DNA from 3 places in the Delftia sp. S65 genome. Region 1 is predicted to be linked to each of the others. Evidence: riboswitches for the same ligand, from Rfam matches in the RefSeq annotation. Region 1 holds a riboswitch; each other region holds the start of a gene.

Region 1 (7,619 bases):
GTCCCACAAAGCCGATGGCGCCGCTGACCGCCACCATGGTGCCCGTCAGCAGCGACACCGCCAGGAACAGTGCGCGCCGCAGCCGTGCCGTGTCCACGCCCAGCGTGGCGGCGGCCTCGTCACCGGCCAGCAGGGCGTTGAGCGGGCGCGTCTGCAGCCCCAGCCAGAGCATTCCCGCAGCCAGCACGGCAGCGGGAATGCCCAGTTCCTCCCACTGCGTGCCGGCCAGGCTGCCCAGCGTCCAGGTCAGCAGGGCATTGGCCAGGTCGCGCTGGCCCGAGGACAGGGTGATCAGGCTGGTCACGCCTGCCAGCACATAGCCGATGGCCACGCCGCCCAGGATCAGCCGCGTGGCATGGATGCGGCCCTGGGAGCGCGCCAGCAGGTAGACGGCGACGGTGGCCGCCAGCGCCCCCACAAAGGCCCCGGCCGTGAGGGCGTACATGCCGGCCGAGACCAGCGCACCGAAGGCCAGCACGGCCACCGCGCCCACCGACGCGCCCGAGGACACGCCCAGCAGATAGGGATCGGCCAGCGGATTGCGCACCATGGCCTGCATGATGGTGCCCACCACGGCAAGCCCCGCGCCCACCAGGGCCGCCAGCAGCACGCGCGGCATGCGGATCAGCCAGACGATCTGCTGGTGCTGCGGCGTGATGCCCTCCAGCGGCGGCGATTGCATGCCCAGCACCTGCAGCAGCCGGCTCCAGGCAATGCGCCAGACCGTGCCCGCGGGCATGTCCACGGGCCCCCAGGTAATGGCCAGCGTCATCACCAGCAACAGGGCCGCGAACAGCAGCAGGCACCAGAGGCGGGCGGCGCCAGGACGCCAGGGCCAGCGGGAGTCAGTTGACCGCATGGCTGGGCGCCGGCATGCGGTCGGGGTGCAGGGCCTGCGCCAGGGCGCGGGTCCGCGCAATGTTGCGCGGGCCGGGCGTGGCCTCGGCATAGGTCATGACGAAGAACCGCTTTTCGCGGATGGCATCGACGCCGGCCAGCTCGGGCTTGGCCAGCAGGAAGTCGATCTTGCCCTGGGCATGGGGCTGGCCGTAGTCGATGATGACGATCCACTGCGGATTGCGCTGCACCACGTCCTCCCAGTTGCCTGCAGGCCAGTTGCTGGGAATATCGTCGAAGATGTTGCGCCCGCCCGCTTCCTCGATCATGGCCTGCGGCATGCCGTAGCGGCCCACGGTCACGGGGATGTCCTGGCCGCTGTCGTAGACGAAGACCGAAGGCCGCTGCCGCACGCCCTGCATGCGCTCGCGCAGGTCCTTCAGGTCGCGCTCCAGCCCCTGCGCCAGTTGCTCGGCATGGGCGTCGATGCGGAAGATGCGGCCCAGGTTGCGCAGGTCGGTCAGGCCGTCTTCCAGCGCCACTTGGCTGCGCGGCCCCACGCGGATGCACGATTCGGACAGCACGTATGAGGCAATGCCGTGGCGCTGCAGCACCTCGGGCGTGACCTGGCCCTGGCGAAAACCGTAGCTCCAGCCTCCGAAGACGAAATCTGCCGAGGCGCCCAGGATGGCCTCCAGGTTCATCTCGCGCTCGGCCAGCCGCGGCACGCGGGCCAGCTGGGCCTGGAAGGCCGGGTCGATCTGCTTGGCCTGCGTGATACCGCTGTAGCCCACCAGCCGGTCGCCCAGGCCCAGGAAGAGAAACATCTCGGTGATGTTCACATCATGGGTCACGGCGCGCAGCGGTGCGTTGGCGTAGGTCACGGGGCTGCCGCAGACATTGACGGTCACGGCCGCCTGCGGTGCGGCAGCCGGTGCCGGCAGTTCACTGGTGGTGCCGGAATCGCTGCGCGAGCAGCCGACCAGCAGCAGGGTGGCCGCCAGGGCGCCAGCGCAGAGGCCGTGGAGGCTTTTGGAGCGCGCCATGGCCATCAGAACCGGATATGGGCCGCGATCTCGAAGCGGCGGCCTTGCCCGACCAGGAACTGGCTGCCGTAGCTCGATCCCACATAGACCCTGTCGGCCAGGTTGCGGCCGATCAGGCTCAGGGTGGTGCGCGGGTCCACCTGCCAGCTCAGCGCGGCGTCGGCCACGGTGTAGGCGGGCAGGTTCACGGTATTGGCGTTGTTGCCAAAGCGGTCACCCACGTAGCGCAGGCCCAGCGAGGCCTGCCAGGCGCCCACGCGGTAGTGGCCCCAAAGGTTGGCCGTGGTCTTGGCCACGTTCTGCGGACGGTTGCCTGCGCGGTTGCCGCCGGCCTCGATGAGCTTGTCGAACTGGGCGTCCACGTACGACAGATTGCCCTCCACGCGCAGGGCGGGCGTGGCCTGGAAGGTGGCGGTGGCTTCCGCCCCGCGCGAGGACTGGCTGCCGCCCTGGATGGAGATGGCCGGGCGGTCGGGGTCGCGCGTGATGATGTCGTCCTTCTTGATGTCGAACACGGCCAGCGTCCATTCGCCGCGCCCGCCAGCCACCTGCTGCTTGATGCCGATCTCGGCCTGGCGGCCCTTGCTCAGCTTGTAAGCCGTGTTGGCCAGGTTCAGCGACACCAGGCTGTTGACGGGATCGTGTCCCGAGCTGATCTGCCCATAGACATGGGTGTTGCGGGCCAGCTCATAGGTCAGGCCCAGGCGCCAGGAGGTGGCGGCCAGCGTCTTGTTGAAATCCGTGCCGCCCACCAGCGAGTGGCTGGCAAAGTCGTAGACATCGCGGCGCAGGCCGGCCATGGCCAGCCAGCGGTTGCTGATGCGCCAGGCATCTTCCAGGTACAGGGCATGCTGGGTCACGCCGGTTTCTGTCTTGGCGGCGGTGAGATCGGGGCTGGCCCAGCTGCCATGCACGGGGTCCCAGGCCGAGACCGTAGACGAGCCACCATAGGGCGAGTTGTTGGACAGCCGCAGGTTGATGCGCGCGGCCTCCCAGCCCATGGCGATCTTGTGCGAGCCCCGGTCCACGTTCAGGCCCAGGCGGTTGCCGGTCTGCTCCAGGTCGTGCAGGATTTCCAGGTAGTCGGAGCGGCCCACGGTCCAGGTGGCGGGGTTGAGCGCGTAGGCCTCGATGTTGCGCCAGTGGCGGTCGGACTGCACGTGGTACAGCTCGTTGCGCACCGTCAGCCAGTCATTGGCCTTCCATTGCACCTTGGCGCGCAGGCGCTCGTCGGCATAGCGCAGCACGCTGTCTTCGGCGTTGTAGTTGCGGTCGCGCAGCGACTCCACCACCTTGCCGTCCAGGCCCGGCGTGCCCCAGTAGCGGCTGGGCTTTTGCACGCTGCGGTCGGCGATCAGGTCGATCTGCAGGTCGCTCGTGGGCTCCAAGCGCAGCGTGCTCATGAACTTGCCGTTGCGCGACTGGTCCAGATCGCGCTCGCCCGCGCTGCGGGCGGTGTAGCTGTCGATGCGGTAGCTGGCATAGGCGCCCAGGGCGCCGGTCACGCCCAGGCCCAGGCGCAGCGTGTCGTCCGTGCCCGCGCCCACCAGCACCTCGGCCGAGCTGGTGCGGCTGGGCTGCTTGCGGATGGCGTTGACCGTGGCGCCCATGGTGCCGCTGCCGTACATCAGCGAGGCCGGGCCGCGCAGCACGTCGATGCGCTCGTAGCCCCAGCTGTCACCCGGATAGGCCGTGGTGCCGGCGGCCACGCCCAGCACCATGCCGTCTTCGGCCACGCCCACGGAGTTCACGCCCGCAAAGCCGCGGCTGCTGAAGGACAGGCCGCCATTGCCCGGCGTGCTGCTGGCCGTCAGGCCCACGGTGCGCGTGACGGCGTCCACCAGGGCGTAGTCGCCGCGCTCCTGCATCTGCTCGGCAGAAACACCATCCACGCTGGCCGGCACTTCCTGGTTGGAGACGCCGGTATGGCTGGCAGAGCGCGCAGGCTGGGCCAGTTGCTGGCCGATGCGTTCGGCCTGGCCGGTGACCTGGACCTCGGGCAGGGCGGTTGATGGCGGCGTTGGGGTGGGGGTTTGGGTTTGAGCCTGCGCCGGCACGCAGATGAAGGCGCAGGCCAGGGCCAGCGGGCTCAGCCGCACGGAAAGGGACTGGGCAGCGCGAGCGCTGGAAACCCTGGAAAAGGAAGAATGCATTTCGAACATCGGTCTTCGACCGTCTGATGCGAAAGCAAGGCACTGCCACCTCTCCAGCCAGCGTGGGAGGAAGGGGAGCAGGGCGTTGCCATCCGCACCCCGCAGACAGTCAAGAAAACGCCTGCACAGCAGGCGCGAAACGCAGCAGGCCGGTCTCCGGGCTCACAAGCGGCGCAAGGACATGCCTTGCGCCCAGCGCCCCGTCTTCCCAATCCACCCGCGAAAAGCTGCATGTTGCAGACCACGCCATGAACCAGTGACAGCCTGTCATCGCCCCTCCGCAGGGTTGCGGAGACTGGCGGGACAGGCATGGAGCGCCTTGACTTGTTTACCGTTGCGGGGGCAGCCAAGGCCTGTGCCGGCAGCGCAAAAAGCATTTGCTGGCAGTCACCTTGTTCCCGTTTCATCCCCATGGCTGGCATGCGGACACCTGTTGCACGGATGCCTTTGCAGGCGCGGCATTATAGCCAGCGGTCCGTTTGCAGAGCCTTGGGCGCCTGGGGCACGTCGTGCAAAAGCAACTCCAGACCCAGCCACTCGCCACGGTGAACGCGGCTGATGGCATGCCGCAGATGCACACGGTAAAAGCCTGCCGCACCGCGCACCGGGCGCGGCCCCGTGGCGATGATGGCCGCATCCCCCAGGCCCAGCGGCAGCACCATGGGGCGCGATTGCATGCGCGGGCGCTGCTCGGTCATCACGAATTCGCCGCCCTCGAAATCCTGGCCCGGCCGGGACAGCAGCAGCACCAGCTGCAGCGGAAACACCGCCGCACCTTCGCTGTATGAACGCAGCGGGGCATGGCCCGCTTGCGGCACGCGCAGCAGATGTGGCTGCGGCTGCGTTTGGCCTGCTTGCCGGCCCTGACGCATGAAATCCTCGAAGCAGCCTGGCAACTCAGGCTGCATGCCCATGTGTTCGCGCCAGCGTTTGGCCAGGGCCAGCAGATGCCCGTACAGCACCGGGCGCCATGCCTGCATGGAGTGCGGCAGGCCAGGCACGGCGGCCGCCTCGCGGGCCAAGGCACGGCTTTCATCCGCAGTCAGCAGCTGCGGCAGCAGTGCATGGCCTTCGGCATCGAGCTCAGCGGCAATCCGCGCCCAATCCAGGCGGGCGAAGCGATCCTGGCTGTTGAGCCTATCCATTTCAGACCGTCCAACCATTCAGCCCGCCTTGCGAAAAGTGAGATTGATGCGCCGCCCGCCCAGCAGCGGGTGAGGCTGGTCCTTGAGCGGCAACACGCCGTGGTGGCGCAGCCGATCCACGCCGCCCCAGACCACCACGTCGCCATGCTGCAGCGGCACCCTGGCCGTGCTGTCCGCCCGCGCCAATCCTCCAAACAGAAAAGTGGCCGGCATGCCCAGGGACACCGAGACAATGGGCGCGCCCAGGTCGCGCTCGTCGCGGTCCTGGTGCAGGGAAAGCCGGGTGCCGGGCAGGTACTGGTTGATGAGGCAGGCATCGGGCACAAAGCCATCGAACCCCGCCGCAGCGGCCGCCTCGCCCGCCAGCCGTACAAACACGGCCGGCATGGCCGGCCAGGGCTGGCCGCTGAGTGGGTCGATGGCGCTGTAGCGGTAGCCGCGCCTGTCGCTGGTCCAGCCCAGCGCGCCGCAGTTGGTCATGGCCACCGACATGGTGAAGCCGCCCGGCGTGACCAGATGGCGCAGCGGCGCCCGCGCCGCAATGCCTTCGACCGCCTCCAGCAACTGCGCGGCATGGGGCAGGGCATGGCCGCGCAGCACCACGGATTGGGGGCCTATGGATTCGGCACCGGTAGGCTGTTCATCGGCGAAAAGATCCAGCGTGCTCATACCGGCCATCCATCAAAGTGCGTCATGAAAGATCAGCCCCACGGTATGGCGATGGCCGCTGTGGATGCGGCTGACCCCATGGCGCATGGCCACGCGGCGGTAGCCGGTGCGCCGCCCGGGCACGGGCCGGTGGCGCACGGCCAGGACCAGCGCATCGCCCTGGTCCAGTGCCATCACATCGGCCCGCTGCCGGTCGCCATCGGCCTGGGTGATGACGAACTCGCCACCCGTGAAGTCCCGCCCGGGCCGCGACAGCAGCAGCACCACCTGCAGCGGAAACACATGCTCTCCATAGACATCCTGGTGCAGGCAGTTGTAGTCGCCCGCACCGTATTGAAGGATGAGCGGCGTGGGCCGCAACTGGCCCTGCGCGTGGCAGCGCGCCAGGAAGTCCTGCAGCCGGTCCGGATAGCGCACCTCCAGCCCCATGCGCTGGTTCCAGAGATTGGCCACCGGCGCCAGGCGCAGATACAGCTGCTCGCGCAGGCGCTGCAGCAGCGGTGGCAAGGGGTAGTCGAAATATCGGTACTCGCCGCGCCCGAAACCGTGGCGTGCCATGACGATGCGGGAGCGAAAGCCGTCTTCCCTTGCGTAAAGAGTGGCCAGGTCGCGGCATTGCTGCGCATCCAGCAGGCCGGGCAGGCGCGCGCAGCCTTGCTCATCGAGCTGGTGCTCCATCTGCGTCCAGTGGCAGGGCGGGGCGGATTCGCAAGCTTCGTTGTCGAAAAGACCGAGGTTGTGCATGGCGGGCGGGGTTGGCGGTATGGGCGCTGCGGGCAATTGCCGCAGTCTAGGGCGGCGCCGCAGCGCCTGCATCCCGCTTCTTGCAGTGGACAGAATGTCAACCGGTGGAAGCGCCTGCCAGCCGCGTGCTGGACAGGCCTGGGAGGGCCGGCTGGCGGCTGCAATTGAACAATCGCGGCATTCCTGCAAACGCCTCAGGCCCGCCATGTCCAGCAACGTCCATCACCTCTATCTTTTCTTCGATACGCCCCTGCAGCTGCGCCGCGTGCAACTGATCTACCAGTACCTGGCCCGGCAGTCCTGGGAGCAGGCCGAGCGCTGGATCCATGAGCTGGACCCCGCCCTGGACCGGTCCGCGCTGTGGGATGACGACTGGGCCAATGCCAGCGCCCTGGGCCATCCCCAGCACCTGGAGCTGGGCTTTGACACCCGCACCACGGCCGGCATGCCCTGGCGATTGCTGGAGACGCTGTTCCAGCACGGGCTGCAGGCGGCGGTGCTGCATGTCTTCTACGACCAGGTGGGCGAGAGCGAGCGCTACCACTTCGATGCCGGCCAGTGGGTCAGCCACCATGCCTGGCTGTCCCGTTACCCGGAGCGCCAGGTGCTGGTCGATACGGATGGCGAGGTCTATCCGCAGCCCGGCCAGGAAGAGGGCGCCGACGGCACCGCCCTCACCAATCCGGCCCAGCCCATGACCATCACCCGGTTGCGCGAGCGGGACCAGGAGCGTGACCGCCAGGCCCAGGAATCCGTGCAGGCCCTGCTGGACACCATGGCCAGCCTGCGCAAGAGCGGCGTGTCGCCCGTGCAGGGCATCGTGGGGCTGTTCATGCTGCGGGCCGGCTTTCGCGGGCTGTGCGAGGCCGTGGCCTTCACCGTGATTGCGGCCCTGGCCTTCAGAGGCAAGGGACTGTGGCTCTGGCTGGCTTTGGGATTGGTGCTGGCGGTGGTGCTGCCTCTGTACCGCATGGCCGGCGCGCGACGGGAGTTTGCGGGGCAGGGTGGCGGCGATGCCGCATCCT
Region 2 (7,619 bases), on a different contig from region 1:
CATGGATATCCATCAATCGATTTTCTGAACCACGGTCTGGCCCGGCAGCAAGGCCCGGCCATCACCACCGCGCGGCAGCATGGGCGCGACAGGCTGGCCGGTCTGGCGGTCCAGCAGCAGCGAATGCGCCTCGCCCGGCGCGAACAGATGGCCTTCGCCCCACTGCCGCAAGGCCACGACCACGGGGAACAGGTCCAGGCCCTGGGCCGTGAGTACGTATTCCTGGTAGGCCGAGCCTTCTGCGGCCGGGCGGGTTTCGAGGATGCCGGCCTCCACCAGCCGGCGCAGCCGGTCGGCCAGGATATTGCGGGCCGCGCCCAGGCTGCGCTGGAAATCGCCAAAGCGGCTGATGCCATCGAAGGCATCGCGCACTATGAGCAGCGACCAGCGGTCGCCGATCACATCCAGGGAGCGGGCCACCGGACAGGGCTGCGGTGTGTCAGGACGGGTGTCTTCTTTCATGACGTCATTGTGGTTGCATTTCAAAACTGATTCAACTAGCATCCAACCAGTTTTGTTTTGCAACCGGATTCAACCCATGAACGCCTTCCCTGCTCCGGACACGGTCCGCATGCCGCGCAGCCTGGTGCTGCTGTTCGCCGCTGCCAGCGGCCTGAGCGTGGCCAATGTCTACTACGCCCAGCCGCTGCTGGAGGCGCTGGCGGCCGACTTCGGCATCAGCCATGCGGCCGTGGGCGGCGTGGTCACCGCCACGCAGGCCGGCTGCGCGCTGGCGCTGCTGCTGCTGGTGCCGCTGGGCGACCGGCTGGAGCGGCGGCGGCTCATGCTTTTGCAGTTGCTGGGCCTGGTACTGGCCCTGGCGGCCGTCAGCACCGCGCGTTCGGCCGTTCTGCTGCTGGGGGGCATGCTGGCCGTGGGCCTGCTGGGCACGGCCATGACGCAGGGGCTGATCGCCTATGCGGCCAGCGCCAGCCAGGCGCATGAGCGCGGGCGCGTGGTGGGCGCGGCCCAGGGCGGTGTTTTCATCGGCCTGCTTTTGGCGCGCGTGTTTGCCGGCGCCGTGGGTGACCTGGCTGGCTGGCGTGGCGTCTATGCCTGCTCGGCCCTGTTGATGCTGGCCCTGGCCTGGCTCCTGTGGCGGCAACTGCCCCGGCTGGCGGTGCCCTTGCATGCACCCAGCTACACGCAACTGCTCGCCTCCATGCTCCAGCTGCTGCGCCAGGACCGCATGCTGCGCACACGCGGCATGCTGGCCCTGCTGATGTTTGCCACCTTCAACATCTTCTGGAGCGCCCTGGTCCTGCCGCTGAGCGCACCGCCCTACAGCCTGTCGCTCACGGCCATCGGCGCCTTTGGCCTGGCGGGCGTGGTGGGCGCACTGGCAGCAGCCCGTGCCGGCCACTGGGCCGACCAGGGTTTCGCGCAGCGCACCAGCCTGGGCGCGCTGGTGATCCTGCTGCTGGCCTGGGCGCCGATTGCGCTGCTGGAGCAGTCGCTGTGGGTGCTGGTCGCCGGCATCGTGCTGCTGGACCTGGGCGGCCAGGCCCTGCATGTGACCAACCAGAGCCTGATCTTTCGCAGCAACCCGCAGGCCCACAGCCGGCTGGTGGGCCTGTACATGCTGTTCTATGCCGTGGGCAGCGGGCTGGGCGCGCTGATTGCCACCAATGCCTACGCGCGGTTTGGCTGGCACGGCGTCTGCGTGGCGGGGGCGGCGTTCAGCCTGGCGGCCCTGGTGTTCTGGGCCATGACACGGGAGACGGCTGCCCAGGCCAGCGTTCCCGCCTAGACCCGGCTCACCAGCTCCGAAGGCACCCGGCCCAATGCCTTGCGGAACATGGTGGAAAACGCGCTGGGGCTGTCATAGCCCAAATCCAGCGCCACCTGCGTGACCGAGGCGCCCGCAGACAGACGCGACACCGCCGCCAGCAGGCAGGCCTGCTGGCGCCAGGCGCCAAAGGCCATGCCTGTGTGCTGCTGGAAAAACCGGCTGAAGGTGCGCAGGCTCTTGTTCAACGCCTGTGCCCAATCCTGGGGCGTGGCGCGGATGCTGGGCTGGGCCAGGAACTGCTTGCACAGGGCGGCCAGCTTTTCATCGCGGGGAATGGGCGCGAACAGCGGCAGGCTGCGGGCCGAGGCCAACTCGTGCAGCACCAGCGTGACCAGGGCACCGTCGCGGCCCGCTTCGTCGTACAGCGCCGGCAGGTCGGCGCAGGACAGCAGTAACTGGTGCAGCAGCGGGGTGACGACCAGGGCCTCGCAATGCACACCCGGGCGGGGCGCAGCAGCCGGTTCGATGTACAGGCTGCGCGTGCTCACGCCCTGCATGCGCACACTGTGCGGCTTGCTGGCCGGAATCCACACGCCGCTGTAGGGCGGGATGGTCCAGGCGCCGTCGTCGGTTTCCACTTCCATCAGCCCGCTCATCCCGTAGAGAAACTGGGCACGCCGGTGGCTGTGCGTGGGCAGCAGCGTGCCAGGCGTGTAATCGGTGCCGATGGCCAGCACATCGCGCGCCACGGCGTCCACGGAATGCAGCGGGATGTTGAGCATGGGAATGTCCGGAAAACAGCCAACAGGCTTTGGCAGGAATTCGAGGATTATTGACCTATCCGCGAAAGCAGGCCAAACCGCGGCATCCTAAGGTTCAGTCCTTGCTCGTTTTTTCCAAAGGACTGTCTGTGTTCCCTCTCCTGCTGCTGGCTTTCGGTGTGCTTGCCGGCGTGACCACCGTGCTCTTCGGCTTTGGCGGCGGCTTCGTGGCCGTTCCGCTGCTTTATGCGCTGCTGACCTCCATCCACGGCGCGGACTCCGCCATTGGCCAGGCTGCCATGCACATTGCCGTGGCCACCTCCACCTGCGTGATGATTTTCGGCGCCTCCATGGCCACGCTGCGCCAGCACCGCGCGGGCGCCCTGCCCTGGGATCAGGTACGGCCACTGGCCGGCTTCATCGCGGCCGGCGCCGTGGCGGGCGCGGCGGCCGCCACCTGGATCAGCGGCGACTGGGTGCGCTGGGCTTTCATTGCCTACCTTGCGCTGACCATTGCCGACGCGCTGCTGCGCCCGGGCTTCGTGCACGGCACCGCCGCCGGCATGCAACCAATGGGCCGGCGGGCGGCGGCCACAGCGGGCCTGGCCATTGGTGCGATCGCGGCCTTCCTGGGCGTGGGCGGCAGCGTGATGACCGTGCCGCTCATGCGCCGGCGTGGCGCGAGCATGGCGGCGGCCACGGCCATGGCCAGCCCGCTGTCCCTGCCCATGGCCGTGGCGGGCACCGCTGCCTACATGCTGGCATCGCGGGGCGCGGGGCTGGGCCCCTGGCATGTGGGCTATGTGGACCTGCAGGCCTTTGCGCTGCTGACGGCCGGATCGTGGACGGGCATCAGGCTGGCGGCCCCGCTGATCGGCCGCATTCCCGATGCCCTGCATGCCAAGGCCTACCTGACCCTGCTGGGCCTGGTGCTGCTGGTCATGATCATGGCCTGAGCGCTGCGCTCAACCCTCCTGGAAGATCGCCTCGATCCGGGTCTCGAACACCCGGGCGATGGCAAAGGCCAGCGGCAGGCTGGGGTCGTAGCGGCCCGTCTCTATGGCATTGACGGTCTGGCGCGACACGCCCAGCAGGTCCGCCAGCGCAGCCTGGCTCCAGCCGCGCTGGGCGCGCAGTTCACGGATGGTGTTTTTCATGGGAGGGGCACTTTGGCGGAACAGCTCATCGGCTGCGCAGCCAGTGGGCCACCGAAGCCGCCACCCAGAGCGCACCCATCAAGGGCCACACCATGAACATGCTGAGCTTGGGAAAACCTGCCATTTCCAGGAATCCGTAGGTGAAGGTGATGCCGGCCGTGCCCGCCGCTGCAATCGCCAGCTGCTCCAGCATGGACTTGCGCAGGAACTCGTCGGTATCGCGCACCAGGCGCACGATGGCCCGCACGGCCAGCGCAAACGCCAGCATGGGGCTCAGCAGCAGCGCTGTGCGCAGGGCCCCGGCCTGCATGTCGGCACTGAGCAAAAGCGCCCCCACAAGCAGCGCCATGTAGAGCAGCAGCGCAAATCCAAGTTCCTTCTGGTAGCGGCGGTTGGTGACCGTTGTTTGATTCATGGAAGTCTCTCGCAATGTGTAAAGGATGCTTGACATTGTGCGATGTCATCTGCGGACATGTCAAGCAAGCTTTACATCGGTACTGAACGCCCCGCCGTACAATCGCCGCCGTTGGTGCCAGCAGCCCCAGGGGCTGCGGTTAAACGGGAAACATGGGGCGGCCAGATAAAGCCGCCCGCATGTACTGCCCCCGCAACAGTGAGTGAAACGCCGCGTGCATGGCACCGGCCCCCGCCAAACCCGTGCCACTGGGCGTACAGCCCGGGAAGGCCTTGGCGAGTGCGTCACCAGTCTGGATACCGGCCAACAGGCGGCCGGCCGCGCATGCAGCGCAGCCGGTCTTTGTGGTTTCCGTGCCGGCGGGGTCGCTGGCGCGCAACTGGCTCGCATCCATGCACACCCTCGCCCTCGCGCGCGCCCCTAGCGCCGCTCTTCTCTCGCCCTCGGCGTTCCCCGTACTCCGCACGTTGTCCGCCCTGGCTGCGGCCTCGCTGCTGGCCTGCCAGGCCCAAGCACAGGCACAACAGGCGCAGCGCGCACAGGCCTCCCAGCTCGATACGGTGGTCGTCACCGCCTCGCGCAGCGAACAGTCCCTGCGCACCGTCACGGCCGACATGACCGTGATCGACGCCGAGACCATTGCCCGCAGCGGCGCCACGGGCGTGGCCGACCTGCTGGTGCAGGTGCCGGGCGTGCAGATCAACCGCAATGGCGGGCCGGGCCAAGTCACCTCGGTCTACCTGCGCGGCACCAGCAACCAGCACACTGCCGTGTTCATCGACGGCGTGCGCTACAGCTCGCAGGAGCTGCAGGGCGGCGCGGTCTGGTCCACCCTGCCGCTGGCGCAGATTGACCGCATCGAGGTGCTGCGCGGCCCGGCCGCAGCCATCTATGGCTCAGACGCCATGGGCGGCGTGATCCAGATTTTCACCAAGCGGGCGGACGGCCAGACCCGCGCCTATGCCGAGGCGGGCATAGGCAACCAGGGCACCAGCAAGCTGGCCACGGGATTTCAGGGCGGGGCCAACGGCTTCACCTATGGGCTGAACCTGGCTGACGAGCGCAGCGACGGCTTCGACGTCTACCCCGGCAACACCTTCTCGCCCAACCCGGACAAGGATGGCTACAGCAACACCTCGCTGGGCCTCAACGCGGGCTACAAAACGGGCATCCACCAGATCGACGCCAGCCTGCTGCACAGCCGCCTGCGCACCCACTACGACCAGAGCCCGCCGCCTTTCGACGACTACGACGTGGTCAAGAACACCACCGGCAGCCTGCGCTGGCAGGCCGGCTGGAACGCCATGTACAAAAGCGTGGTCCAGATCTCCCATACCGACAGCCAAAGCGACCGCCACACCCAGTCGCCCGAAAGCGCCAAGGGCCGCTCCACCAACTACCTGCTGCAGAACCTGTTCACGCTGGGCCAGCACCGTTTCAACATCGACCTGGAGCGCCGCGAGGACAAGCTGGACACCCAATACGCCTGGACGCAGAACACCGACAGCCGGCGCGTGCAGAACTCCCTGTCGGCCGGCTGGCGCCTGACGGAGGGGCGCCACCAGTTCGACGCCAACCTGCGCCACGACCAGGTGCGCGACCAGCAGAACAAGACCACGGGCGGCCTGGGCTACGGCATGCAGATCGACGAGCGCTGGCGCTGGGTGGCATCGGCCGGCACGGCCTTCAGAACTCCCACGCTGTACGAACGCTTCACGGGCCAGGCGGCGGCCGACCTCAAGCCAGAAAGCAGCACCAACGTGGAAACGGGCCTGCACTATGCGGCCGGTGCCAACCGCCTCTCGGCCGTGGTCTACCGCAACAAGTTCAAGAACCTCATCACCTACGACTGGAACAGCGCCGTTCCCTGCAACTGCTACCGCAACTGGCAGAGCGTGGAAATCACCGGCCTGACGCTGTCGGGCAGCACGCGCCTGGGCAGCGCCAACCTGGGCGCCTCGCTGGACTTCATGAACCCCGAGAACCTGGAGACCGGCAAGCTGCTGCCCTACCGCTCCAAGCGCATGCTCAAGCTCAACGCCGACACCCAGGCGGTCGGCTGGACGCTGGGCGGCGAAGCGCAGCTGTACAGCGGCCGCTACGCAGACGAGGCGAATACCTTCAAGCTGGGCGGCTACGGCGTGGTCAACCTCTACGCCCAGCGCCAGCTGACCAGGCAATGGACGCTGCTGGCCCGTGTCAACAACATCGCCGACCGCGACTACGCCCCCACGCGCGGCTATGCAAACGCAGGCCGCACCGTGTTCGTCAGCGTGCGCTGGACACCTCTGCCCTGACCCCCATGCACCTGCTTGTGCGCCTGCTTGTGCGCCTGCCCCGCATCCTGCTGCTGACCGCAGCCCTGGCCTGCGCGGGCGGCACGGGCAACGCCTTTGCGCAAAAGGCGGCGGATGGGGGAACGGGCGGGGCAACCACCGCCTACACCGTCACCGACATGCGCGGGCGCCAGGTGCGCCTGGAGCGCGTGCCGCAGCGCATCGTCTCGCTGCTGCCCTCGCTGACCGAATCGCTGTGCGCGCTGGACGTCTGCGAGCGCATCGTGGGCGTGGACGAGTTCTCCAACCACCCGGCGCGCGTGGCCGCCCTGCCCAAGCTGGGCCACACCTTTGCCCCCCTGGTGGAGGCCACCGTACGGCTCAGGCCCGACGTGGTGCTGATGGCGTATTCCGCACCCGTCATCTCACAGCTGGAGCGCTTCGGCATTCCTGTGCTGGCGCTGGACGCCAACGACATGGCGCAGCTGGAGCAGGTGCTGCACAAGCTCGACCAGCTGCTGCAGGTGCAGCGCGCCAACGCCTTGCTGGCGCGCATGCAGGCCGAAGTCGACCAGCAGGCCAAGGCGCTGGCTGCGCACGGGCCCGCCGGGCAGAAGGTGTATTTCGAGGTGGACGCCACGCCTTACGCGGCGGGGCCGGACTCCTTCATAGGCCAGCTGCTGCAGCGCCTGGGCGCGCGCAATGTGCTGCCGCAGAAACTGGGTCCCTTCCCCCGCATCACGCCCGAATACGTGCTGCGCCAGCAGCCAGAACTCATCATCCACACGCCGCAGACGCCATCGGCCAGCTTTGCCACCCGCCCCGGCTGGAGCCGCATGCCCGCCGTGCGCTCCGGCCGCATCTGCGCGCTGGACCTGGTCGAGACGGACGTGGTCTCGCGACCCGGCCCGCGCCTGGGCGAGGCGGCACGGGCGCTGGCCCGCTGCCTGGAGATGCGGGGCACGGCGCCTCGTTGACTTCGCTGGCCTGCTTGGCCCGCTTGGCCGATGACCCTGCCTACTCCAGCACCACGGCCGTGCCGCTGGCAGACACCATCAACATGCCGTTGCCCTGGCCCAGCACTTCGTAATCCAGGTCCACCCCCACCACGGCATTCGCGCCCAATTCCTGGGCGCGTTCCTCCAGCTCCTTGAGCGCAATCTCGCGCGCCCGCTGCAGCTCGCGCTCATAGGTAGCCGAGCGCCCGCCCACGATGTCGCGCAGCCCGGCAAACAAATCCTTGAACACATTGGCGCCCAAAATCGCCTCGCCCGCGAC
Region 3 (7,619 bases), on a different contig from region 1:
CCCGGCGACCGCAAGCTGGACTTCAAGCGCCTAGCCCAGGCCGTGGGCGTGCGCAAGGCCACGCTGGCCTCGCCCGAGGAGGCCCAGGCCGCCACGGGCTGCGTGATGGGATCGGTGCCGCCGTTCTCCTTCAACCCGCAGGTGCGCCTGGTGGTGGACCCGGCCCTGGTCGAGCGCTTTGGCGAGATCGCCTTCAACGCGGGCCGGCTGGACCGCTCCATCGTGCTGGACTCGGCCGACTATGTGCGCATTGCCCGGCCCGCGCTGCACAGCCTGAGCGGGGAGGGCGCCGATTGACCATGGATTGACCCTGGCGCGGCGCTGCGCCCACAATCGTCGGCAACGTCCACATCTCCTTGCCTGACCATGTCCACCCCTGCGAAGCAGCACCCTGACCGGCCCGATGCGGCCGGCTTTGTGCGTGCGGCGCTGGCTGCTGCCCTGGCCCAGGTGCAGTCGCATCTGGCGGTCTTGGAGGGCGGTGGCAGCGATGCCGAGACCATCCACCAGCTGCGCGTGGCCCTGCGGCGCCTGCGCACCGTGCTGCGTGAGTGCGCAGGGCTGGCGCCCGGCATGCGCGCCGAATGGGATGAACCCCTGGCCCAGGCCTTTGCGCAGTTGGGCACGCTGCGCGATGCCGATACGCTGGCCGATGTGGTGCGCCCGCTGCTGCAGGCCGCCCATGCGCCCCTGTGCGACTGGCAGGCGCCGCAGGCCGTGCAGGCGGATGCAGCCGCTGCCGTGCGCGAGCCGCCATTCCTGCACGCGCTGGCCGGGATCCAGGCGCTGGCGCAGGCGCCGCAGGCAGAGCCATCGGCCCGTTTTGCCCACCTGTCCGCCGCAGGCACGCGCAAGTACCTGGCACGGCGGCTGGCGCGCCTGCACCGCCAGGTGCTGCGCGACGGCCGGCACTTCGACCGCCTGTCGCTGGCGCAGCAGCACCGCGTGCGCAAGCGGCTCAAGCGCCTGCGCTACCTGGCGGACTTTGCGCGGGAATTCGCGCCCGGAATGTGGCCCGGCAAAAAGGGCCGGCGCTTTGCCGAGGCGCTGGTGCCCGCCCAGGACGCGCTGGGCCTGCACAACGACATGGCCGTGGCGGCGGAGCATTTTCGTGACGAGGCCGGCACGGATCCGCGCGCCTGGTTCGCCGCCGGCTACCTGCAGGCCCGCCTGGCCACCAGCGCGCGCAGCAGCCGTCGCGCGCTGCGGGCGCTGGCCCGGGTGCCGGGCTTCTGGGCTGGGCGATAATCCGCCGCTGGCGCACCGCCGCAGCCCCTGGGCCGTGGCGGTGCGCTGTTGCTGAAGGTGCCCCATGCCGTTCACCGGCCAGGGGTTCAACGGGAAGCAGGTGCGCGATGCCATCGAGGTGGCCGCTCGCAATGCCTGCGCTGCCCCCGCAACGGTCAGCGGAATACAACTCCCCACGCGGACGCCCCACAAACCACGCGCCGCAAGCCACTGTGTCCTTCTCGGGCATGGGAAGGCGGGGATGCCTGCCGCAGCGCGCCCACCCTGCGCGCCGCAGCGTTCCGCAAGCCCGGATACCGGCCTTCTGCATTGCTTTCGGACGCCGCGGGAGTGCGCCTGTCCGGTCCGGCCCCAGCCTGCGCTGCCGTGGCCGGCTCCGGCGTGCGCGCTGTGCGGCGTGGTTCAGACGATAGGCCCCGCGGGTGAGTGGGGCAGTTGGGTTCAACGCATGCGCTTCGCTTCTTCGGCCGCCGATTCCTCCGGCCTTCTCTCTGTTCTCCCTCTTGTCTCCAGCCTGCGGCCCGTAGCGGCCGCCGTCCTGCTGGCCAGCTGCGCTGCAGCGGCCGGCGCCGCGCAGGAGCCGGCCTCGGGCCGATCCACGGACTCCGCCGACGATGCGCTGGACGCCGTCTTCGTGACCGCCACCGCGCGGCCCGAGGCGCGCAGCCGCATCGCGGGCACCACGCAGACCATCGACCGCGAGGCCATAGAGCGCTCCAGCGCGCGCTCGGTCACCGACCTGCTGGCCGAGAACGCCGTGGGCTTTCTCAGCGAATGGACGGCGGCCCAGACCTCGATGAACCTGCGCGGCGCCTCCACCGACGGCCAGGGGCGCGACTTCCGCAGCCAGGTGCTGGTGCTGGTCAACGGCCGGCGCGCGGGCACGGCCAACCTGTCCAAGCTCAGCCCCTCGGATGTGGAGCGCATCGAGATCGTGCGCGGCCCGTCCTCGGTGATCTACGGCAGCCAGGCCATGGGCGGGGTGGTCAACATCATCATGAAGACGGGAGCTACCGCACCCGGCACGCGCGCTCAGGTCCAGGCCGGTTCATGGGACCTGTGGCGCACCGATGCGCAGACGGCCGGCGCCAATGACCGCTTCGACTGGTACTTCGGCGTGAGCGCAGGCGGGCGCGGCGACTACGAGTCGGGCGACGGCGGCACGCGCATGGAGAACACGGGCTGGAAGCGGCGCGGCGCCAGCGGCGCCCTGGGCTGGCAGCTGCACGAGCTGCACCGCGTGGAGCTGCAACTGCGCACGGACGGCATCTACAACGCAGGCTTTCGCGGATCGGGCGCCAACATCTACAGCCGCGACAACCGCAGCAACCGCTCGCTGGACCTGACCTACGAGGGCGCACTGCCCGGCCAGCGCCTGAGCTGGACGACCCACCTCTACAGCCTGGTCGATACCGATGAGTTCAACTGGGCATCGCCCGTGATCCGCTCGGGCAACAGTGCCGTGCCCGGCACGGCGCGCGACTACAACCATCGCCAGCTGGACGCCACGGGCCTGCGCTTTCAGCCGCGCCTGCGTGTCAGCCAGACCAATGACCTGCTGATGGGCTTTGACTGGGAGCGCAGCAAGCTGCGCTCCGACCGCCTGCGCGTGGCCATGCCGGGCGGCCCGGCGGGCCAGGTCGCGCCCTACGACAACAACCAGACCGAGCAGGTGCACGCGCTGTACTTCGAGGACGCGCAGACCCTGTTCGACGACCGCCTGACCCTGCGTGCCGGCCTGCGCAAGACCTGGGGCACGACGCGTTTCGACGATACGCCCAATCTCGCCCTGGCCCAGGCCAGCACGCGCGACTACGACAACCACACCTGGTCGGCCGGCGCCACCTGGAAAGCCACGGACCGGCTCACGCTGCGCGCTGCGGCCTCCACGGGTTTCCGCGCGCCCACGGCCACGGAGCTGGCCTCGGACTTCACGGCCGTCGGCGGTGGCCGCACCTTCGGCAACCCCAACCTCAAGCCCGAGACCAGCCGCCAGATCGAGGTCGGCGCCGCGCTGCAGCAGCCTGGCTGGCGCGTGGATGCGGCCCTGTTCCAGAACACCATCAGCGACCGCATCATCACCGTCTCGCGCGGGGCCACGACCAACACCTCGGACTACGCCAACAACGCGGCCGACATCGTGGCGCGCGGCCTGGAAATGCAGGCCGACATGGACCTGGCGCGGGCGCTGAACCTGACGGGCCACCAGCTCAAGGCCTGGGCTGGCGGCTACTACCACTTCAGCATGCGGGACAAGGGCTCGGCCGCCTCGGCCAATACCGACAAGGTGCAGCGCATGTACCGCTACGAGGCCTCGGCCGGCGTGCGCTACGGGCGCGGCAGCGGGCGGCTGCAGGGCGACTGGAGCCTGCAGCTGTCCACGCTGCTGCGCGGTCCCATGTGGTACGACACGGAAGAGGCGCTGCTCATCCCGCAGGGCGAGCCCAGCAGCACCTTCATCCACCGCAAAGGTGCCTTCACCATCTGGAACCTGCGGGCCGACTACCGCGTGTCGCGCGGTGTCAAGCTGTTCGCGGCCGTCAACAACCTGTTCGACCTGAACCGCCATCCCATCTTCATCGCGCTGGACCGTGCGCCCTGCATCGCCAACCCGGCGTACCAGAACGGCGGCTGCGGAACGTCGATGGCCGGGCGCGAACTCATGGTCGGCCTGCAAGCAGAGTTTTGAGGACCACGGCATGAGGCAATCCAGCACCACGCGCCGCCAGTTGCTGCGCCAGGGCGCGGCGGCGGCCCTGGCCTGCGGCCTGCCCGCGGCATGGGCCGACACCGTCGCTGCAGGCGGGCCGGTGGTGCTGCAGGATGCGCTGGGCCGGCGCGTGGAGATTGCTGCGCCGCCGCAGCGCATCGTCTCCATCTTTGCCTCCAACACCGAGCTGGTGGCCGCGCTGGGCCTGCTGGACCGCGTGGTGGGCGTGGAGGATTTCACGCGCTTTCCACCGGGCGTGGAGCGCATTCCCAAGGTGGGCGGGCGGCTGGGGTTCTCGGTTGACGCCGTGGTGGCGCGCCAGCCGGACCTGGTCATCGTCACGCCCGCGCGCCAGGCGGCGCACCAGCTGGTCGATCCCATGGAGCGCATCGGCGTGCCGGTGATGGTGCTGCTCAGCCGCTCGCTGGCCGAGGTGATGGACAACCTGCGCCTGGTGGCCCGCGCCACGGGCGTGCAGGCGCGCGGCCAGGCGCTGGCCCTGGCGCAGGAAGCGCGGCTGCTGCGCGTGGACCGGCAGGTGGCCGACCAGCCCCGGCCGCGCGCCCTCATGGTCACGGGCCGGCTGGGCAACGGCATGCTGCTGGCGGCCCGGCCGGGCACCTATACCGGCGAGGCCATGGTGCGCGCGGGCGCCGCGTTCGCGCTGGACGGCCTGGGCACGGTGCCCCAGGTCTCGCCCGAGGCCGTGCTGGCCGCCGACCCTGATGTGCTGCTGTTCGCAGGCACGCAGGAGGCCATGCAGGACCTGATCGGCCAGCGCGGCTGGCGCGACCTGCGTGCCGTGCGCGGCGGCCGGGCCACCACAGTGGCGCGCGCCGAGTTCCTGATTCCCGGGCCGCGCACCTTCGGCGGCGTGGAAAAGCTCTCGCGCTGGCTGCACCCTGCGGCCTGGGCCGGGGAGGCCGCATGAATTCCCTTTCACGGACACCTGCGTGGCGCCCCTGGGCCGGTGCGGTCCTGCTGCTGCTGGCCAGCCTGCTGATCGCCGCCTGCGCGGGCCACCAGTGGGCCAGCCCGGCCGACCTGCTGGCCGCGCTGGGCGGCGAAGACAGCCTGCGCAGCCGGCTGCTGCTGCAGTGGCGCGTGCCGCGCGTGCTGGCAGCCGCCCTGGTGGGCGCGCTGCTGGGCCTGTCGGGAGCCATCTTCCAGGGCGTGTTCCGCAATCCGCTGGCCGAGCCCTATCTGCTGGGCGCCTCGGGCGGCGCGGCGCTGGGGGCGACTGTCGCCTTGCTGGTTCCCATGCATCTATTGTTCGGCCTGCCCCAGGCCTGGACGCTGCCCGTGCTGGCCTTTGCGGGCGCCTGGGGCTCGACCATGCTGGTGCTGGCCGTCTCGCGCGTGGCCGGTGCCACCGATGCGGCCGGCATGCTGCTGGCCGGCGTGGCGCTGGCGGCCGTGCTGGGCGCGCTGCGCTCGTTCCTGATGCTGGCGCTGTCCGATGAGACGGTGAGCCTGCAGGTGGTGCTCAGCTGGGTGCTGGGGGGCATACAGACGCCGTCCTGGAGCGGGCTGGGCCTGCTGGCCGGTGCCTCCCTGGCCTGCCTGGCCGGGGCCATGGCGCTGGCGCGCGGGCTGGACCTGCTGGGCCTGGGTGCCGATGCGGCCCAGGGCTTCGGCCTGGATGTGGCGCGCTTCACGCCGCTGGCCGTGCTGGCCGGCTCGCTGGTGGTGGCCGTGGCCGTGGCCTATGGCGGGCTGGTGGCCTTCGTGGGGCTGGCTGCGCCGCACATCGCGCGCTGGATGGCGGGACCGCTGCACCGCGCGGCCCTGCCGGCGTCGGCGCTCACGGGCGCCATCATCGTCACGCTGGCCGACGCGATTGCGCGCAGCGTGCTGCCGCCGGCCGAAATCCCGCTGGGCCTGGTCACGGCCGTGGCCGGCGGGCCCTTCTTCATCGTGCTGCTGGCGCGCAGGCTGAGGTCCGCATGAACGGTGCCATCCCTTGCGCCCCACCACGCCTGCAGGCCCGGTCCCTCACGCTGCGCCACCGTGGCCGCAGCGTGCTGGACGCCGTCTCGCTGCAGCTGCCCGCCTGCGGCGCCGTGGCCCTGGTCGGACCCAATGGCGCGGGCAAGTCCAGCCTGCTGTCCCTGCTGGCGGGGCTGCAGGCGCCTGCATCCGGCAGCGTGCTGCTGGACGGGCAAGACATTGCAACCCTGCCCGTGGCCGAGCGCGCACGCCGCGTGGGCTACATGCCCCAGCGCTTTGCACCGCACTGGGACCTGACGCTGGCCGAGCTCATGCACATGCGGCTGGCGGGCAGGGGTGATGTCGAGGCGGCCATTGCCGGCGCCGGGCTGCAGGATTTCGCGCGCAGGCGCTGGTCCACGCTGTCGGGCGGCGAGCAGGCGCGTGCCCTGCTGGCCACGGTGCTGGCCACCGACCCGCCCGTGCTGCTGGCCGACGAGCCCGGCGCCGCGCTGGACGTGCGCCACCGCCTGGCCCTGGTGCAGGCGCTGGCGCAGCGTGGGCGCGAGCGGCTGGTGCTGGTGGTCATGCATGACCTGGACCTGGCGCTGGCGCACTTCGGGCGCGTCATCGTGCTGGACCAGGGGCGCATTGCGCTCGATGGAGCCCCTGCCGAACTGCTGCATGCGCCGGGGCTGGATGCCGTGTTCGGCGTGGATTTCGAGCGCATCGACGCACCCCCGCAAACCTTGCTGCGCGCGCGGCTGAAACAGGAGAACTGACCCCATGCGCATCGATCTGGCCGGCTGGACGCGCGACGCCACGCGCGGCGACCACCGTGAATTCCTGGCGCTGTTCGAGCGCGCCGAGCGCCTGGGTTTCCAGGGCGTGTGGTTCAACGAATTCCGCGTGCCCGATACCGCCTGGCCCTATCCCTCGCCCCTGCTGCTGGCCGCCGCCGTGCTGGCGCGCACCGAGCGGCTGCGCGTGGGCACCTCGGTGCTGGTGCTGCCGCTGCACCATCCGCTGATGCTGGCCGAGGAAATTGCCCAGCTGGACCTGCAAAGCGCGGGCCGCATCGACGTGGGCGTGGGCCGGGGCACGGAGCCGGCTGCGCTGCACGCCCTGCAGATCGATGCGGACAGCACGCGCGAGCGCTTCGAGCAGTCCTGCCGCATCCTGGTGGAGGCGCTGTCGGGCAGGCCCATCGTGGCGGGGCAGGGGCCGTGGAGCTTCGAGGACCGGCCCGCCCTGCCTTCGACCGTGCAGCGCCCGCATCCTCCCTTGTATGTGGCCGGCTCCACGGCAGAGACCCTGGGCTTTGCCGTCGATCAGAATCTGCCCCTGCTGCTGAGCCTGGAGCCGCCCGAAGGCATGCAGCTGGAGCGCCTGGAGGCCGCTGCCCGAGAGCGCGGGCGCGATGCCGCCGCGCTGCGCGCGCGTTCATCGCTGGCGCGCTATGTCTGCATCGGTGCCGATGAGGCCGCCGTGCAGGCCCAGCTGGCCACGCTGTGGCCGCAGCTGTACCAGCGGCGCGTGTACTTTGCGGGCAAGCGCGGCGTGCCGGCCGACCAGGTGCTGCCCATCGATGTGCCGCGCGTGCTGGCCGAGCAATTCATCCATGGCACGCCCGAACAGTGCCATGCGCAGATCACCGCATTGCGCGAGCGCACGGGCATTGGCCAGCTGCGCTGCGTCTTCAACGCCAACGGCCTGTGGGGCGATGCCCAGG

Evidence for each region. Region 1 has a riboswitch for cobalamin ahead of IAE24_RS17065 (TonB-dependent receptor). Riboswitches for the same ligand answer to the same signal wherever they lie in the genome.
Region 2: it holds a riboswitch for cobalamin, as region 1 does, so the genes downstream of both, IAE24_RS22150 (TonB-dependent receptor domain-containing protein) here and IAE24_RS17065 (TonB-dependent receptor) in region 1, are expected to answer to the same signal.
Region 3: it holds a riboswitch for cobalamin, as region 1 does, so the genes downstream of both, IAE24_RS06180 (TonB-dependent receptor) here and IAE24_RS17065 (TonB-dependent receptor) in region 1, are expected to answer to the same signal.

The regions. Positions count from the first base shown of each region.
Region 1 is NZ_JACVUR010000020.1:65,676-73,294, reverse strand. It holds gene IAE24_RS17075 (FecCD family ABC transporter permease) at 1-859, opposite strand, end outside; gene IAE24_RS17070 (ABC transporter substrate-binding protein) at 846-1,889, opposite strand; gene IAE24_RS17065 (TonB-dependent receptor) at 1,889-4,045, opposite strand; cobalamin riboswitch at 4,167-4,485, opposite strand; gene IAE24_RS17060 (2OG-Fe(II) oxygenase) at 4,498-5,181, opposite strand; gene alkB (DNA oxidative demethylase AlkB) at 5,200-5,850, opposite strand; gene IAE24_RS17050 (2OG-Fe(II) oxygenase) at 5,863-6,594, opposite strand; gene IAE24_RS17045 (hypothetical protein) at 6,800-7,619, shown strand, end outside.
Region 2 is NZ_JACVUR010000033.1:35,606-43,224, forward strand. It holds gene IAE24_RS22115 (rod shape-determining protein) at 1-3, opposite strand, end outside; gene IAE24_RS22120 (winged helix-turn-helix transcriptional regulator) at 13-462, opposite strand; gene IAE24_RS22125 (MFS transporter) at 539-1,750, shown strand; gene IAE24_RS22130 (AraC family transcriptional regulator) at 1,747-2,514, opposite strand; gene IAE24_RS22135 (sulfite exporter TauE/SafE family protein) at 2,643-3,449, shown strand; gene IAE24_RS22140 (helix-turn-helix transcriptional regulator) at 3,459-3,650, opposite strand; gene IAE24_RS22145 (hypothetical protein) at 3,676-4,065, opposite strand; cobalamin riboswitch at 4,162-4,387, shown strand; gene IAE24_RS22150 (TonB-dependent receptor domain-containing protein) at 4,458-6,362, shown strand; gene IAE24_RS22155 (ABC transporter substrate-binding protein) at 6,368-7,318, shown strand; gene IAE24_RS22160 (heavy metal-binding domain-containing protein) at 7,359-7,619, opposite strand, start outside.
Region 3 is NZ_JACVUR010000004.1:253,103-260,721, reverse strand. It holds gene IAE24_RS06190 (YbaK/prolyl-tRNA synthetase associated domain-containing protein) at 1-297, shown strand, start outside; gene IAE24_RS06185 (CHAD domain-containing protein) at 367-1,248, shown strand; cobalamin riboswitch at 1,287-1,567, shown strand; gene IAE24_RS06180 (TonB-dependent receptor) at 1,697-3,937, shown strand; gene IAE24_RS06175 (ABC transporter substrate-binding protein) at 3,948-4,889, shown strand; gene IAE24_RS06170 (FecCD family ABC transporter permease) at 4,886-5,908, shown strand; gene IAE24_RS06165 (ABC transporter ATP-binding protein) at 5,905-6,669, shown strand; gene IAE24_RS06160 (LLM class flavin-dependent oxidoreductase) at 6,674-7,619, shown strand, end outside.